DNA from 4 places in the Pontibacter korlensis genome. Region 1 is predicted to be linked to each of the others. Evidence: riboswitches for the same ligand, from Rfam matches in the RefSeq annotation. Region 1 holds a riboswitch; each other region holds the start of a gene.
What was found. Region 1 has a riboswitch for S-adenosylmethionine ahead of PKOR_RS12725 (O-acetylhomoserine aminocarboxypropyltransferase/cysteine synthase family protein). Riboswitches for the same ligand answer to the same signal wherever they lie in the genome.

Region 1 (4,211 bases):
CGCGGCCCACGTTGTGCGAGTCCATGGCCTTGGACAGCAGCCAATAAGTATAGGCATTAAAGCGCTTGGCAATTTTTTCACCCTGATACACCTGGTAACTGGCTGCTCTGAAATTATCGGTGATGCTGTGTCCTGGCTCCTGTTGTGCCTCATTATAGGTATTGTAGTGCCTGTATGAAAGCATAGCGATAGCACGGGCTGTTTTCATTCCCTCTTTGCCCGCATCTTCGGTACTTGTTGCCCAGGTGGGGTCCTGTCGGATAGCCATTCGCTGGCTCTCGTTGAAGGCAATTCCCCATGGAGAATGGCGGGCATTGCTTGCTACATGCACCAGCCGCTCAAACACATCAGGCTTTTGCAGCGCCCACTCCAGCGCCTGCTGCCCACCTAATGAGCTACCGATCAAGGTATGTACACGCTCAAATGCCAGCTCTTTCCGCAGCAAATCAAAAGCACGCACTATGTCGCGGTTGGTTAGTTGTGGAAAGGTATGGAAGTATGGCTGAAGCGTTGTAGGGTTAACCGAGAGCGGCCCTGTAGAGCCATAGCAACCACCCAAGGTATTAGCACATACTATAAACCACTCATTTGGATCATAGAGCTTGCCCGCTCCAAATAAGTCGCACCACCAGTCGGTAAAATCGGAGCTGCCGGTTAGGGCATGGCATACCCACACCACGTTACTTTGCTGCGGATTTAAAGTACCATAAGTTGTATAATTGAGCTGGAAGCCAGGAAGCACTGCTCCTGACTCCAACTTAAACTCTTCTTGATAATGAAAAACGTGATGTGTTGGCATTTTATACTTTTTACTTAGGCTGTGGCCGTCTCTGCCGCTCCTACTTTGGCAAAGGCTTGCTCAAAATCTGCTTTAATGTCGTCGATGTGCTCAATACCCGCTGAAACGCGCAGCAGGGTTGGCTCTACACCAGCATTTAGTTGCTCTGTTTCAGAAAGCTGTTGGTGTGTGGTAGAGGCAGGGTGGATGATCAATGTTTTGGCATCCCCCACGTTGGCTAAGTGGCTCACCAGTTGCAGGCTATTTACAAAGGCCTCAGCCTGCTGCTTGTCGCCTTTCAATTTAAAGGAGAGCACGCCCCCGAAACCTCGCTTCAGATACTTTTTCGCCAGTTCGTGATAAGGGCTACTTTCCAAGCCAGGATAGTTAACGCTTTCAACCAGTTCATGCTGTTCCAGCCACTCAGCCAGTGCTTGTGCATTTTGTACTGTTCTATCCACACGCAGAGAGAGTGTTTCGAGCCCCTGCAATAACAAGAAAGAGTTGAATGGGCTGAGTGCAGGACCAAAGTCACGCAAGCCTTCCACTCGGGCACGGATAGCAAAAGCTATGTTGCCAAAAGGTCCGTCCTCTCCGAATACTTCCCAGAAGTTAAGGCCATGGTATCCTTCTGATGGCTCTGAGAATTGTGGGAACTTGCCGTTGCCCCAATTAAAGTTACCTCCGTCTACAATTAAGCCACCTATGCTAGTACCGTGGCCACCAATCCACTTTGTAGCAGACTCCACTACTACGTTAGCGCCATGCTCCAGCGGCCGGAACAGGTAACCACCAGCTCCGAAAGTATTATCTACCACCAGGGGTATATCATACTTGCGGGCAAGTGCAGCTACTGCCTCAAAATCAGGAATATTGAAGCGTGGGTTACCGATGGTTTCCACATAAATGGCTTTGGTCTTATCATCAATAAGCTTTTCATAGCTTGCCACATTATCGCTTTCTGCAAACCGGGCCTCAACGCCAAGGCGCTTAAACGACACTTTGAACTGGTTGTAGGTGCCGCCGTACAGGTAGCTGGTAGAGATAAAGTTTTCTCCGGCTGAGAGTATGTTGTTTAGTGCCAGAAACTGTGCTGCCTGCCCCGAAGCCACTGCCACTGCAGCTACTCCGCCTTCCAACGCCGCAATGCGCTTCTCAAACACATCTGTTGTAGGGTTCATGATACGGGTATAGATGTTCCCGAACTCCTTTAGTGCAAAGAGGTTAGCCCCATGCTCGGCATTTTTGAAGGCATAGGAAGTAGTTTGGTAAATAGGAACGGCACGAGACTGTGTGGTTGGATCTATTTCCTGGCCAGCATGCAGCTGAAGTGTTTCGAAGTGCAATGGTTTAGACATGGTTGTGTAGCTATTTAAGGTTTGAAGGAAAAGTATAAATGATGTGTAGTCGGAGTTGACTGCTAAGGTATAAGTTGGCTTTAGCAGCAGATATCAGATCTGCCACTAAGCCGTTTATTGAAGACAGGAATTTTATACCTGGATTAGCAACAACAGCTTTGCATGACACACATGGATGTGCGCATGACTGAAGCTCTAGCAGGAGCTAAAAAGAAGTTTTGCAACAGTAGTGCTACTGTCGGCAATGGTAATAATACGTGCTGTGTTGGCTTGATTCCCTTTTTCATGACCGTATCAATTTATATTCGTCCGGCACCCTGCCAAACTCAGGAATTAGCACCTTAACACCGAAGGTTAGGTTGCTAGCGTTTCACAGAGCCTGTCTCTCCACGCTTCTTTATAAATCAATATCCGCAAAGGGATTATTGACTTGATGATGCAAGTATACGGGGGCTATTTTAAAAAAGCCAAATTATTTTGATGTTTTTTGAAAAGTTCTCTCTGATAAGTATGCTTTTCTGCTAACTGTCTAAGCAAATAAATAGTCGTAGTTTGTTTGTTTTCCCTCCGCTTTCTTGCCTCATGTTTCAAGACTTGTGTCCTGCTATAATGGAGAGTATGGCAATTCAACTGACTTAAATTGCCATACTTTCATGGTTACAGCTTTCTGAACTTGAGGCAAGATATCCTTTTTTGCTATTGTTCATCCCTAGCTTCACAACCAACTCAATTTACCTCCAGCTTTGGTGCCCTCCAGGCCGGGAGGCCTCGTCTTTGGGCATCGCGCTGTGTTCCCTCCTGCGCCAAAGCGCTGCCCTTCGGGCACCGGATCTCACAAGGCGCTCAACCTAAGGACTGGGATCAGACTCTATAGCTCCACCCTTTGCTAAACCCCTTTGAAGGGGCACAGGGGGATGTTTATCGTTCCCAAAAATTCCCCTCCTCGGAGGGGTGGGTTTATCTGAATAGCTCTCTGCCCCTGCAGTACTAGTTGAGTTACAAACTTACTTCTATAAAAAGGCAAGCATTACAAACCCGCGCCAGCGGAAGTGTATATCCTTACTCACATATCAATCCTGTAAATCCTGTTTGGGAAAAGCAAAAAACTTTTTCTCCACGACCTTACTAATCATCTTAGTCAAAAAAGTCCTATCTTCGGGACTTAGGAGCCGGTTTTCTGCCGGTTGTGCAGGAGAAGAAACGTAGTTGCCCCATGTCCCAGATCTTTTTTCGCCAAACCATTGCGTATGAGGAGCACCAGGCCCCGCTCTCGCTGTATGAACTGCACCAGCAGATACGCGAGGAGCTGGAAGTGGCGTTTCCGGATAGCTATTGGGTAGTAGCAGAAGTAGCACAGGTAAACGTGGATCGTAGGAAAGGCCACCGTTACCTGACTCTGGTAGATAAAGGCGACGACGCGCGTCAAATGCTGGCACAGGCCCGCGCAACTATTTGGGGCTCTCGCTATCAAATGTTGAGCCGTTACTTTGAGGAGAAAACAGGGCAGCCGCTGCGTGCAGGGCTGAAAGTACTGCTGCAGGCATCAGTGCGTTTCCATGAGCTTTACGGCCTCAGCCTCGACATCAGTAATATTGACCCTAATTATACTATTGGCGACCTGGCTCGCCAGCGGCTCGAAACACTGAAGCGACTTGAAGCAGAGGGATTGCTCGAGGCCAACAAAGAACTGGAGCTGCCACTGGTACCGCAACGTTTGGCCGTTATATCATCTGCCACCGCAGCAGGTTTCCAAGACTTTATGCATCAGCTGGAGAACAACAGCTACGGTTATGATTTCCAAACCACACTTTTCCCGGCCACGGTACAGGGCAACGAAGCGCCGGCTTCGGTAGCGCAAGCATTTGCACAGATTGCCCGGCACAGCGACCAGTTTGATGCTATTGTACTGATTCGTGGCGGAGGCTCTCAGACAGACTTGAGCTGCTTCGACGACTATAAAATTGCAGCGGCCATTGGTAATTCGCCGCTTCCGGTGCTAACAGGTATAGGCCATGAGCGGGACGAAAGTATAGCCGATATGCTAGCCAACACGCGCCTGAAAACACCTACAGCTG
Region 2 (4,211 bases), 1.5 Mb from region 1:
ACCTACTACGGTTACACTACGGGAGGCATCGTGCACGTGCACCACCGGCCCGCTGTATTGCGGCGCGATTTTAACGGCTGTGTGTACGCGGGAGGTAGTGGCTCCGCCAATCAGCAGGGGAATCTTCATGCCTCTTCGTTCCATCTCCTGCGCCACATACACCATTTCATCCAGTGAAGGCGTAATCAGACCGCTCAGGCCAATGATATCCACCTTCTGTGCTTCGGCCTCTGATAATATCTTATCCAGCGACACCATCACGCCAAGGTCAATCACCTCATAGTTGTTACAGGCCAGTACCACGCCCACAATGTTTTTGCCGATGTCGTGTACGTCGCCTTTCACGGTCGCCATCAGGATGGTGCCTGCCGTTGATTTGGAGGTATCGGATGCCAGTTTCTCCTGCTCCATGAACGGCAGCAGGTACGCTACGGACTTCTTCATCACACGGGCACTCTTCACGACCTGTGGCAGGAACATTTTACCGGCACCGAACAAGTCGCCTACTACGGTCATACCGGCCATCAGCGGACCTTCAATCACCTCTAAGGTTTTAGTGGCTTTCTGTCGTGCTTCCTCGGTGTCCTCTTCTATAAATTCTACAATGCCTTTTACCAGGGCATGCTTCAGGCGCTCTTCCACAGGCACTTTGCGCCAGCTGTTGTCCGCCTGTGCAGCACCCTTGCCTTTGCCCTTGATGGTATCTGCATAGGTTACCAGTTTCTCTGTCGCATCCGGGTGGCGGTTGAAGATGACGTCCTCAATCAGGTCGCGCAGCTCTACAGGTACCTCGTCATAAACACCCAGCATACCGGCGTTCACAATACCCATGTCCATGCCGGCCTGCACCGCATAGTACAGGAAGACTGTATGCATGGCCTCGCGCACCAGGTCATTACCGCGGAATGAGAACGACAGGTTACTTACCCCACCACTCACTAGCGCGTGTGGCAGGTTAGCTTTTATCCATTTTACCGACTCCAGGTATTCTACTGCATAATTGTTATGCTCTTCTATACCGGTGGCAATGGCTAATATATTCGGGTCGAAAATGATGTCTTGTGGCGGGAAACCTACTTCTTCTGTCAGGATGCGGTAAGCACGTCCGCAGATTTCAATTCTTCGCTCTAGTGTGTCGGCCTGGCCTTCCTCATCGAATGCCATCACAACGGCAGCAGCGCCATACTGGCGCACTTTGCGGGCCTGCTGCTTAAAGTTCTCCTCGCCTTCTTTTAAGGAGATGGAGTTGACGATGGACTTACCCTGCACACACTTCAGGCCTGCTTCCAAGACCGTCCATTTAGACGAGTCGATCATGATCGGCAGCTTAGCTATGTCCGGCTCGGAGGCAATCAGGTTCAGGAAGTTGGTCATGGCCTCCTCAGAGTCCAGCATACCTTCGTCCATGTTCACGTCGATGATCTGGGCACCGCCTTCTACCTGCTGCTGCGCTACCGAAAGAGCCTCTTCAAACTCTCCGTTTACAATCAGGCGGGCAAATTTTTTGGAGCCGGTTACGTTCGTGCGCTCGCCCACATTCACAAACAGGGTTTCCGGTGTAATGGTAAGCGGTTCTAGTCCGCTGAAGCGCGAGTAAGCAGGAAGCTCAGGAACGACACGTGGTTTATGTTTGGCAGAAAGTTCTGCAATGCGCCGGATATGATCCGGTGTGGTACCGCAGCAGCCACCTAATATATTTATCAGGCCTTCCTGCAGGTACTCCTCTACAATAGCACCCATTTCATCTGCCGTTTCATCGTAACCGCCAAAGGCATTTGGCAGACCGGCATTCGGGTAGGCACTGATATACACATCCGCAATACGCGACAGTTCCTGGATGTGTGTTTTCAGCTGGCGCGCCCCCAGGGCACAGTTAAAACCAATGCTGATGATAGGAGCATGCGAGATAGAATTCCAGAATGCCTCTACCGTCTGGCCAGACAAGGTACGGCCGCTGGCATCGGTAATAGTACCAGACACCATGATGGGCAGCTCTTTGCCGCCATCCTGCACATATTGCTCTGCGGCAAAAAGGGCAGCCTTACAGTTGAGCGTATCGAACACCGTCTCTATCAGCAGCACATCGCAGCCACCATCCACCAGGCCACGCACCTGCTCATAGTAAGCTTCCACCAGTTGGTCGAAAGTGATGGCGCGGTAGCCAGGGTTATTTACATCCGGGGAAAGGGAAGCTGTACGGTTGGTTGGGCCAATGGCGCCGGCTACAAAACGCGGCTTGTCCGGGTTCTGCGCTGTTACCTCGTCTGCTGCCTCGCGTGCCAGCCTGGCCGATTCATAGTTCAACTCATACACCAGGTCCTCCATATGGTAATCGGCCATGGCAATGCTGGTGCCGCTGAAAGTGTTGGTTTCCACAATATCGGCACCAGCGTTCAGGTACTCCACGTGTATGGCCTTGATAATGTCCGGGCGGGTGATGGAGAGCAGATCGTTGTTGCCCTTCAGGTCACTGGGATGATCTTTAAAGCGTTCGCCACGGAAATCTGCTTCTGAAAGCTGGTAACGCTGAATCATGGTGCCCATCGCGCCGTCCAGCACGAGCACACGCTCCTTCAGCAAACTATGAATGGGATGTTTTGTCATTTTCGGTGTCTTCTTTCTTCTCTAAGTCTTCTACACAACTTATCAAGAAGGACACCTGAGTTTAGGCAGGAGCAATCTTATCTTCCCTGGCAATGCACCAGGAGGGAGTTAGCACCAAGCTTTATACATGGTTGCTAAGACGTCATCGGGCCCTATCCCTCAGTCTTTCTTGATAAGAGATGCAAATATAATGGGATATCCGTAGAAAGTAAATATTTGTTGCACCAGGCACACCTTTACTTTTTCTGAGAAGGCCATAAATGCGAAAAGGGACACTGATGCGTCCCTTTTCTTGAAGAGGTTTAATTTATTACCTATAACCTCTTTGTTATTTATACGCCAGTAAAACTGGTTTGTTGCTTTCCGCTGCCTAAAAACAAAAAAGAGGGACACCTGAGCGGCATCCCTCTTTTCTATAGTGGTAAAGCTAAATTAAGCTTCTGCCTCTACTTTAGGAACTACAGAAACGTAAGAACGGTTTTTCTTACCTTTTCTGAACTGTACAGTACCATCAACCAGTGCAAACAGAGTATGGTCTTTGCCTATACCTACGTTTGTGCTTGGGTGGTGCGCAGTACCTCTTTGTCTTACAATGATGTTACCTGCAATAATGTCCTGGCCACCGTAAATCTTAACACCAAGTCGTTTAGAATGCGATTCGCGGCCGTTATTGGAACTACCAACGCCTTTTTTGTGTGCCATTTTCTTTTACTATTTAACTGGGTTAGGAAACCTAAACCCAAAAGTTCTACGATTAATTTCTTCTTACTGCTTAACCAATGTTTTCGATAAGAACCTTGGTATACTGCTGGCGGTGGCCGCGAGACTTCTTATACCCTTTTCTTCTCTTCTTCTTGAAAACAAGCACTTTGTCAGCTTTAACGTCTCCTAGGATTTTGCCAGTTACCTTAACACCATCCACAAAAGGAGCGCCAACAGTGATTGTACCGTTGTCATCAGTTAGAAGAACATTGGCGAACTCAACGGCGTCACCTTCATTGCCGGAAAGCTTGTTAGCGTAGATGAACTTACCGCTCTCTACTTTGGTCTGTTGACCTGCGATTTCTACAATTGCGTACATCAGCTTCAATGTATGTTTAAAGTTTAGTCCGCAAAAGTACGGCTTCATTTTGATATTTGCAACGGCTTGTATAACAATTTGTTCTCACTTCATTTACCTTTCACAATACTGTGGAAAACTTTGTGCATAAACTCGTGTCATTTTTGGAAAACTCTCAAAACCCTGCATAAGATGTTTTGCAACAAGCAGTTGCAGCCAAAACTCCAAAACAAACTTTTCCACAAAAGTTGCCCAAAGCATGCCTGGCAGAGCCAAACAACCCCTTAACTACAGACACACACCTCTGTTTGCAACTGCAACACCCTCTCTTACACTATAATTACACAGCTCAAAGCAGCGCAAAATGCACTTAACACCGATTACATATAGCATTTACAATATTTATCACTTTATATATAAGTGGATTGCAATGTGGATAACGGTGTGAATTACCACTAAAATCAGCCAAAACAGAGCGCTGAGTGGGTGTGCATAAATTGAACAACTTTCGCCCCGCAAATCAAGTTCATTTCTATATATTTGAAGT
Region 3 (4,211 bases), 330 kb from region 1:
ATGAAAGGATATTTGACCGAGTAAGCGGCCATAAAATACTTTTATGGCACGGAGATCCTAAAAAAGAAAACAAGCTAACCACTACGTTCAAAGTTGATAAACCAGGTACCTACAGCGTAAAAGCGCAGGTGGTAAAGTCTCCTGAAGGAGGTAAGTTTGGAGTGGCGCTAAATGGGCAGCAGGTAAAGAAAGAACTCAACTTTAAGTCTGAAGTAGCCCCAGGTAAAGCAGAGGTAGTTGACCTTGGCACCTTTGAGCTGAAGCCAGGAAAACAGGTAATGGAGTTTAAGTGGATTCCGGCAGAGGGCTTCGGGGAGAAAATGATGATCGACTACATTGATCTGAAACTTATGTAAAAAGCAAAAACGGCCATTGTTGTGGGGCTGGAAGATCCGAAGCGGTTAGCCTATACTAATAAAAAAATCCCTGCCGCTACAAGAGCGGCAGGGAAGGTTAGGCTTAGTTTATGTTTGTTTAAGGTGAGCCAATATGTGTACTGAGAGCAGGAAAGCAGTAAGCTGGTCCCTGCTCCAGCAAGGTTAGTCTTAAGCTACAACATTTATGATTGTCTCAGAGAAGCGCTCCATTTCTTCTAACTGAGGGCTGCACTGCAGCAGGAAAAAGTCTACTCCTACAGCCTCAAACTCTGCAATACGGTCCTGTACCTGGGCAGGTGTACCCAAAAGTCCTGAGCGCAAGCCACGGTTTGATACAGAATAATCCTGCAGGGTAAGCTGTCGCTCTAACTGCGTACCCGAAATCCACTGCTGCATATTTTTAAAACCAGCATTAGACTCTTTCACATTAGTGATGCGGTCTATTTCCTGCTTTACCTCCTGCTCAGAATTACGGATAATGCTGTAAGCAGCAACTCCGAACTTCATTGGAGGCAGTCCCCATGCTTCGCGACGGCGCTTCATGTCGTCGATACGCTTACCGATGAGCTCAGGCGAATCGCCGTGCATGACGTAGCCATCGCACTGCTTGCTGATGAGCGTCTTAGCAGCCTCTGATTCACCACCTGCATAAATGAAGGGCTTTTTCTTCGGCTTTGGCTGTAGTACGTTGTCATCTACTTTGTAGTACTTGCCTTCGTAGGAGAAGTGATCCTGCTCCCAAACACCTGTGACCACGTTCAGCCACTCTTTTGTGCGGGCGTAGCGGTCATCGTGCTCTTCAAAGTGTAGTCCATACTTGGTGGCCTCATCCTTCCACCAGGAAGACACTACGTTCAGGGACAGCCTGTCGCCACCGATCTGTGCTATGTTAGCTGCCTGCTTGGCAAGTATAGCCGGGTTATGAAAGGTAGGTCGTACGGCTACCATTAGCTCCAGTTTCTCTGTTACTGCCGCTAGTGCCGCTGCCGTTGACCAAGCTTCCAGAGATGGTGCCTGTTCGCCTTTAATATCATTCAGGAACAGCTCAGCAATCAGGGAAATGCTGTAGCCCCAGTCTTCGCTTCGCTGCGCCAGCTTTTTTACATAATTCCAGTCCGACGACATACTTTCGTCTTCTACGTTTCGAAGCCAGCCGCCAAATACCGGTAACCAATATCCGTACTCCATGCTTATACCTCCTCCTTCTTTAGCTGAGCTTTCTCTGCAAGGAAGTCAACAAGTTTAGCGTGGGGGTTAAAGCCGATCACATTAACAGCATCAGCCACGAAGTTAGAAAGGGCATTCACATCGTAGTAGTAGATCTGGCCGTCACGGTCATCTACAGTATACTCAATGCCTCCAACGTCGATGCCAGCTTCCTGCACAATGCGCTCAATAGCGTCAATTACTTCCTGCTCAGGTGTAAAGGCTTCTACTTTCATGCCGTTCTTAGGAGCATCGATAGCACATGCGTTCCGTACCAGTTCTTTACCACCGGTAGTCTGGCAGATGTCGGCAGGGCAGAGGTTAAAGCTTTCGCCGGAAGTATAAACCTTGATGGCATACAGAAACTTGCCTCCCAGAGTCTCCACACGGTTAATGTGGCCACCACGAGCAGGAATAAACTCCTGTACCAGGGCAGTGTGGTCTATACCTAAGGCTATTTGACCAGAGGTTACAGCCAGTGCTAACTCCTCCTGAGAGTCGAAACGAGTAATACCTGCACCGCTACCACCAATGTTGGCTTTTACCACGATAGGGAAGCGAAGTCCTTCAGCAGCCTTTACAGCCTGCGAAGCATGGTTGATTACGCGGGCTTTCGGGTAAGGCAGACCCAGTTTCTCCAGCAGTGACATTTGCAGTGCTTTCGAAGTTTCGTACTGGAATGCTTTGTAACCATTAATGACGGTTACACCTTTTGCCTCCAGGTGTGCCAGCAGGTTTAAAGTATAGAAAATGCCTTGCTCGTTGTTGCGCAGGTAAGCAGAAGGGCTCATGCGGTTGAAGAACAGGCTGTAGTTCTGCTCCGGAGAAGCAAGGTCATAAGTATGTTCTGCTGCATTCAGGCGCTCAAAAGCGATGCCACGAGCATCAAGCTCGTTAAACAAAGGGCGGAACCACTCCTGGTGCTCATGAAATATAGCTATTGGTCTTTCTGATTGATTAGTCGACATAAGTCTGAGTTTAAAGTATAAATGAGTTTATAAGGGTTCTTAAGGACTTCCTGCAGCATCAACCTGGCAGGAAACAGGCTACTAAAATGCTTGGGGCTCAGGGTGTAGCATTGTTAGGATCTTTCTGCAGCAAGTGCAAAAAAGACAAAGCTATCCCTTGGGGCTACGTGTAAGAGGTGTTATGGCCTAAATAGAATTATTGCGACAACAGCTCTTGCAGCCGGGCTAGCAACAACAGCAACAACAAGTATGAGAATAGATAGAAGATGAACCGAAAGAAAGTGATGTAATTCGGTTTTGTAAGTTACCCGTAAGGTTGTAAGCTGAGATTTTCATGTTAACCAATTTATATCCCCTAAATTTTTTAGGCAGGAATTAGCACCTGGTTTAGTAACTGGTTGCTAGAAGTTCTTAGAGCCTGTTCTCTCCCTTCTTCTTTATAAATCAAATACGGTGTAGGTATTATGACTTTACGGTTGCAAAGTTGCAAGCAGAATTTTTTATTTCCAAATGTGAGGAAAAAAAATGTAGCTACATCAATCTTGTTAAGCCAAAATTCACTCTAAATGAAAAAGTAATTATGGCTTTTACTCCTGCTTTATTGATGCCTCTTCTATTTCTTTCAAGGCTTCGGCTCTTGGTTCGGCCAGGGCTGCCTGCATATCCTGTTCTTCTATCTGCTGGTTAACTCCTTTGGCCTGTTGCACCAGTGCTTTGAACAGCCTGCGGTGTAATTTGCTCTGTGGCAGGTATTCAGGGTGCCATTGCACGCCAATCATGAAATCCTGCACGGTATGTTCTATGCCTTGCACTACCTGGTTTGGTTCACGGGCAACTATGTCGATTGCTTGACCAGGCTCTTTCACAGCCTGGTTATGCAGCGCATTTACCTCTAATTGTTGTGTTCCTAATACGCGCTCCAACTTACTTCCCGGCTTTATGTGCACTTTCTTCACAGGAAACACACTCGCAGGATTAGGTTCCTCCATGTAAAATGAGTTTATACTTCGGTAAAGCGTTCCCCGGAAGTATACGTTCATTAGTTGGGCTCCGCGGCAAATGCCCATAACCGGAAGTCCTTTTTTTGTGGCCTGGTCCAGCAGCTGAAACTCCAGGTGGTCACGTTCACGGTCCAGGCCAAAAGACAGCTTCCGGCTCATGAGCTTGCGCACAAAAAAGACTGCCGGATACCACACCCACCGGACGAATCGGCCCACGCGTCGGAAAATGTTTTTGTTGGGCTGCCTTAGCGTTTGTTGCAGGTAATCATCTATCACATGTTCCTGCTCATAAGTGCTGGGATCCACATCGGCACCGCCGCCTATAATCAGGGCCTGCAGGCCGTCTGCAGTACGAGGTCTGGAAGGAGTGATACGAACAGGCCATCCACCAGCAAGCAATACCGACAGGGCGGTGAAGAACCAGGCAGCGCCTCCTCCCTTGTCAGGTCCCGTTATACCGATGGTAGGTCTGTTGCGGTCTATCTTATACTTTTGCTTTAGTAGGTTAGCCATTGTTCTGTTCTTTTAATCCATCTGCTCTCGAATCCGACAAGGGTGTCTTCTTTCAAGGCGATGTACTCCTGGCAAAGTTGGTGCACTTTTTCCCGGTTGTAAGCTAGTTCTTCTATGAATACCCAGTTGTTCCATTCCTGGGCCAG
Region 4 (4,211 bases), 1.9 Mb from region 1:
ATTAACTGGAAAGCCACAGCTCGCAAAGCCGAACTGATGGTAAACAGCTATCAGGATGAAAAGTCGCAGCAAGTATACTGCTTGATTGATAAGGGCCGTGTTATGCAGATGCCCTTTGAAGGTTTAAGCCTACTGGACTACGCTATCAACGCGTCGCTGGTTGTTTCTAACATCGCTCTAAAGAAACAGGATAAGGCGGGTGTGATCACCTTCTCCCATACCATCAGCAATATGTTACCTGCTGAGCGAAAGGCTAGCCAGCTACGTCTTATCCTGGAGCTGCTGTACAACCAGAAAACGCTGTACCAGGAAACGGACTACGAACGCCTCTACACTACTGTACGCCATAGCATAAAGCAGCGTAGTCTCCTCTTGCTGTTCTCTAACTTTGAGACGCTGAATGGGGCGCAGCGCCAGTTACCGTACTTACGGGCCATGGCCAAACGCCATCTGCTCGTAGTCATCTTCTTTGAGAATACTGAACTGCACAGCTTACTGCACCAACGCGCTGCAAATACAGAGGAGGTTTACACCAAAGCCATTGCAGAAAAGTTTGCCCACGATAAGCGGCAAATAGTAAAGGAACTTCAGATGCATGGTATACATACTATCCTCACTCCTCCGAAAGACCTGACAGTTAACACAATCAACAAATACCTGGAGCTAAAAGCCCGTGGCCTGATATAAAAAACGGGAGACATAGATTGTCTCCCGTTTTGGTTAAGGTTAGTAAAGTTAGAAAAGTATGTTGTTGTAAGGTGAGAGAAAAGGCTATGAAGTAGCTACTGCTGTTTCAGCAGCTGGTTGTTTTGCTAAGTAGTTGTCTACAAAAGGGGTATAGACAGCTAACAGGCTAAACAGCAGCAACAGGTATAGATACCAGGCATTTGCCCAGAGGTCCAGGAAGTTTAGCTTGCCTTCTGTAAAGCTAAGCAGGATCAGGATCTGTGCTCCGTAAGGTAAAAGTCCTTGTACAACGCAGGAAGATATATCCATTAAGGCGGCAGTTTTGCGCTTGTCAACGGCATACCTCTGGCTTATTTCCTTTACCACCTGCCCCGTTACCACTATAGAGACCGTGTTGTTGGCAATAGCTGTATTCGTGCCACCAACCAAAGCGCCTATGCCTACCTGTGCCGAACGGAAACCACGTGTAGCCTTGCTTACCCGCTGTAACAGAAAGGCAATGCCACCTGCCTCGCTTACCATCTTTGCAAGCCCACCAGTTAGCATGGAAAGCAGGAAGATCTCTGTCATACCGGTAAAGCCTTCGTACACGCTGCGGCCAAACTGCAGCACCTCCAACTGCCCCTGCCACAACCCTACAGCCCCGGAGGCCAGTGTACCAAGTATAAGTACCACAAAAACATTAACGCCAGAAATAGCCAAAACAATCACGAGCAGGTAAGGCACTATCTGCCAGAACGAGAAGTCCTGCAGCTCTGGTAGTAGCCCCGCTCCTGCCCCTGCCGTGTTAAGGCCTGTTATCAGGAGTAACGCAATCGTTACAAGAGCGGCTGGGCCAGCAATAAGGATGTTCACCCTGAACTTATCGCGCATGCTGCACTCCTGTGTTTGGGTAGCAGCAATAGTAGTATCGGAGATGAAGGAAAGGTTATCACCAAACATCGCACCGCCCAACAAAGCTCCTAACAGCAGTGGCAGCGAAGTATGGCTTTGCTCTGCCAGGCCCACCACAATTGGCCCCAGCGCCACAATGGCACCTACCGAGGTACCCGTAGCTGTTGACAGAAAAGCTGCCAGCAGAAACACTCCCAAACCAAGGTACTGCACCGGCAACACGCTCAACCCAAGGTTAACTGTAGCATCCACTCCTCCTACAACTTTTGTAACTGTGGCGAACGCACCTGCCAGCAGGTAAATAAGGCACATGGTAATGATCTTTGAATCACCACACCCCTGAATCAAAGCTGCTACCTTAGCCTCAGTAGATCCACGAAGAATAAAAAAAGCCGAAATGATACCTAAAACCACTGCCACAGGTGCTGGCAGCGCATAGAAGTCGTTTAATAAAATGCCTGCACCTAAAAAAGTAAGTACAAACACAAGGAAAGGCACCAGGGCCCATCCCCCTGTTTTCTGAATATGTTGCATGTAAATGGTGGAGCGAACGGTATGTAATAGCATACGCAACATGCAAGCTGCACACCACGCTCCAATTTAAAGTATAAAATTTACGGAGAAGACCTGTGCTAAGACAGGCTAAAGCTCAGCGGCCAAATAAGGAAAGCACCCTCAGCAACAATAACAACAACAGCAGACAGTAATGGAAGCTGTTACGGCAGTATGAGCACGAAATGAAGTAGCTGAAAGCTGATGTAATAGGTGCATTAGGTTAAAATTTATAGGTCCCAAGCTGGGCAGGAGTTAGCACCTTTACGGCCTGGGCCGTGGTTGCTAGAGGTTCACAGAGCCTGCTCTCTCCCCTCTTCTTTATAAATCTTGCATAAAGATGTGGCAAAGGTAAAGGCAGCAACAGTAGAAAATCAACTAATGGGCACGAATTCTACAAAGAATCATATGCCACTACAGCTATAGTTCATTGTCTAAACTTGCATCTGAATGTAAATTCCAGCAAGTTTATAGTTTGAACCAACCTTTACTCACCAACTACAATGAACTATACTTCTACTGCTTTCTTCTCTCTTCTGCTTGCCAGCACCTGCCTGTTTAGCTGTTCCAAAAACCCTTATGCCAGCACCAACAAAGCACATAAGAAACAGCTGAAAACATATGCCAAACAGCTACGCACAGTACCAGCCACTAACCCCGGCGAGGAGCAACTGCAGCAGGGTGACTACTGGGTAGGCACCACTAATTTTAACATGCGCAGGGCCAATTTTGTGGTCATCCACCACACCGCCCAAAACTCAACCGACCATACCTTAAAAACCTTTACGATGCCGAAAACCAGTGTTAGCGCACACTATGTTATTGGTCGGGATGGTAAGGTATACCACATGCTGAACGACAATCTGCGTGCCTGGCATGGTGGCAACAGCCGATGGGGCAATAACACGGACCTCAACTCCTCCTCTATTGGTATAGAGCTGGATAATAATGGGGCAGAACCGTTCTCGGATGCTCAGATTAACAGCCTGCTGGAAGTACTGGCTATGCTGAAGAAAACGCATAACATCCCCACAGAGAACTTTATCGGGCACTCTGACATTGCACCGGTTCGCAAGGTAGATCCAAACCAGACCTTCCCCTGGAAAAAGCTGGCTGAAAATGGTTTCGGCTTATGGTACGATGAGGATACTGTAGAAGAGTACCTGCAGCCTGCAGCCCCCATAACAGTGCTCGATAGCACTGGTACAAAACCTGCACTTATACTTCAGCCACTGGATACAATTGCAACCATACCTCCACACTTCAATCCTAAAGAGGCGCTCCGCATTATAGGTTATGATACCCGCGATTTGCCAGCAGCCATACGTGCTTTCAAGCTTCACTTTATACAGGATGAGGTGAACATGGAACTTACTGAACGAGACAAGGCTGTACTGTACAACCTGTATCAGAAGTACCTGTAGGTCTATGTACAGAATGACTTTGTAAGCTGGTAAGCAAAAACAAAGTTTACCTTAGGCTATAAAAACAGAACGGCCCCGGCAGGAGAAGCTTCTCTCCCACCGGGGCCGTTCTGTTAAACTTTGAGTGAAAAACCTCCGCTATTTTTCGGGCTGACAACTCTCCAGCCTTACAACTTTCTAACTTTTCAACTCTATAACTTTCTAACTATTTAAGCCAGCAAGTTCCAAACATACTGTAGCATCAATCCGCAGATGTAGGCCCCATAAGTACCTACTGCATAACCAAGCACAGCCAGTAAAACACCTACCGGAGCAAGGTATTTGTTGAAGGCCACTGCTACAATCGGTGCAGAAGCTGCACCACCAATATTAGCCTGGCTGCCTACTGCTACATAGAAGAATGGAGCACGGATGATGCGTGCCACAACCAACATGATCAGGATGTGGAATGCAATCCAGAACATACCTACCAGGAACAGCTTTGGATTATCCAGCACAGCTCCCAGGTCCATACTCATACCAATGGTAGCTACCAGGAAGTACAGGAAAAGAGAGCCAAAGCGGGAGGCGCCATATCCCTCCAGTTCACGAGCCTTGGTAAACGACAGTGCCAGACCAGCTGTAGTCGCAATAATCACCAGCCAAAAAAAGCCG

Region 2: linked by a shared signal. The riboswitch ahead of metH (methionine synthase) and the one ahead of PKOR_RS12725 (O-acetylhomoserine aminocarboxypropyltransferase/cysteine synthase family protein) in region 1 are both predicted to bind S-adenosylmethionine.
Region 3: linked by a shared signal. The riboswitch ahead of PKOR_RS14030 (ATP-grasp domain-containing protein) and the one ahead of PKOR_RS12725 (O-acetylhomoserine aminocarboxypropyltransferase/cysteine synthase family protein) in region 1 are both predicted to bind S-adenosylmethionine.
Region 4: linked by a shared signal. The riboswitch ahead of PKOR_RS20970 (Na+/H+ antiporter NhaC family protein) and the one ahead of PKOR_RS12725 (O-acetylhomoserine aminocarboxypropyltransferase/cysteine synthase family protein) in region 1 are both predicted to bind S-adenosylmethionine.

What each region holds. Positions count from the first base shown of each region.
Region 1 covers NZ_CP009621.1:2,943,754-2,947,964, reverse strand. The annotation lists gene PKOR_RS12730 (homoserine O-acetyltransferase family protein) at 1-799, opposite strand, end outside; gene PKOR_RS12725 (O-acetylhomoserine aminocarboxypropyltransferase/cysteine synthase family protein) at 814-2,136, opposite strand; SAM riboswitch class I at 2,433-2,542, opposite strand; gene xseA (exodeoxyribonuclease VII large subunit) at 3,350-4,211, shown strand, end outside.
Region 2 covers NZ_CP009621.1:1,408,641-1,412,851, forward strand. The annotation lists gene metH (methionine synthase) at 1-2,604, opposite strand, end outside; SAM riboswitch class I at 2,679-2,783, opposite strand; gene rpmA (50S ribosomal protein L27) at 3,037-3,306, opposite strand; gene rplU (50S ribosomal protein L21) at 3,377-3,685, opposite strand.
Region 3 covers NZ_CP009621.1:3,276,661-3,280,871, forward strand. The annotation lists partial or broken gene PKOR_RS14020 (glycoside hydrolase family 172 protein) at 1-356, shown strand, start outside; gene PKOR_RS14025 (LLM class flavin-dependent oxidoreductase) at 546-1,565, opposite strand; gene PKOR_RS14030 (ATP-grasp domain-containing protein) at 1,568-2,551, opposite strand; SAM riboswitch class I at 2,895-2,997, opposite strand; gene PKOR_RS14035 (gamma-glutamyl-gamma-aminobutyrate hydrolase family protein) at 3,139-4,065, opposite strand; gene PKOR_RS14040 (amidoligase family protein) at 4,050-4,211, opposite strand, start outside.
Region 4 covers NZ_CP009621.1:4,874,966-4,879,176, forward strand. The annotation lists gene PKOR_RS20965 (DUF58 domain-containing protein) at 1-687, shown strand, start outside; gene PKOR_RS20970 (Na+/H+ antiporter NhaC family protein) at 772-2,148, opposite strand; SAM riboswitch class I at 2,361-2,463, opposite strand; gene PKOR_RS20975 (N-acetylmuramoyl-L-alanine amidase) at 2,637-3,557, shown strand; gene PKOR_RS20980 (DUF819 family protein) at 3,767-4,211, opposite strand, start outside.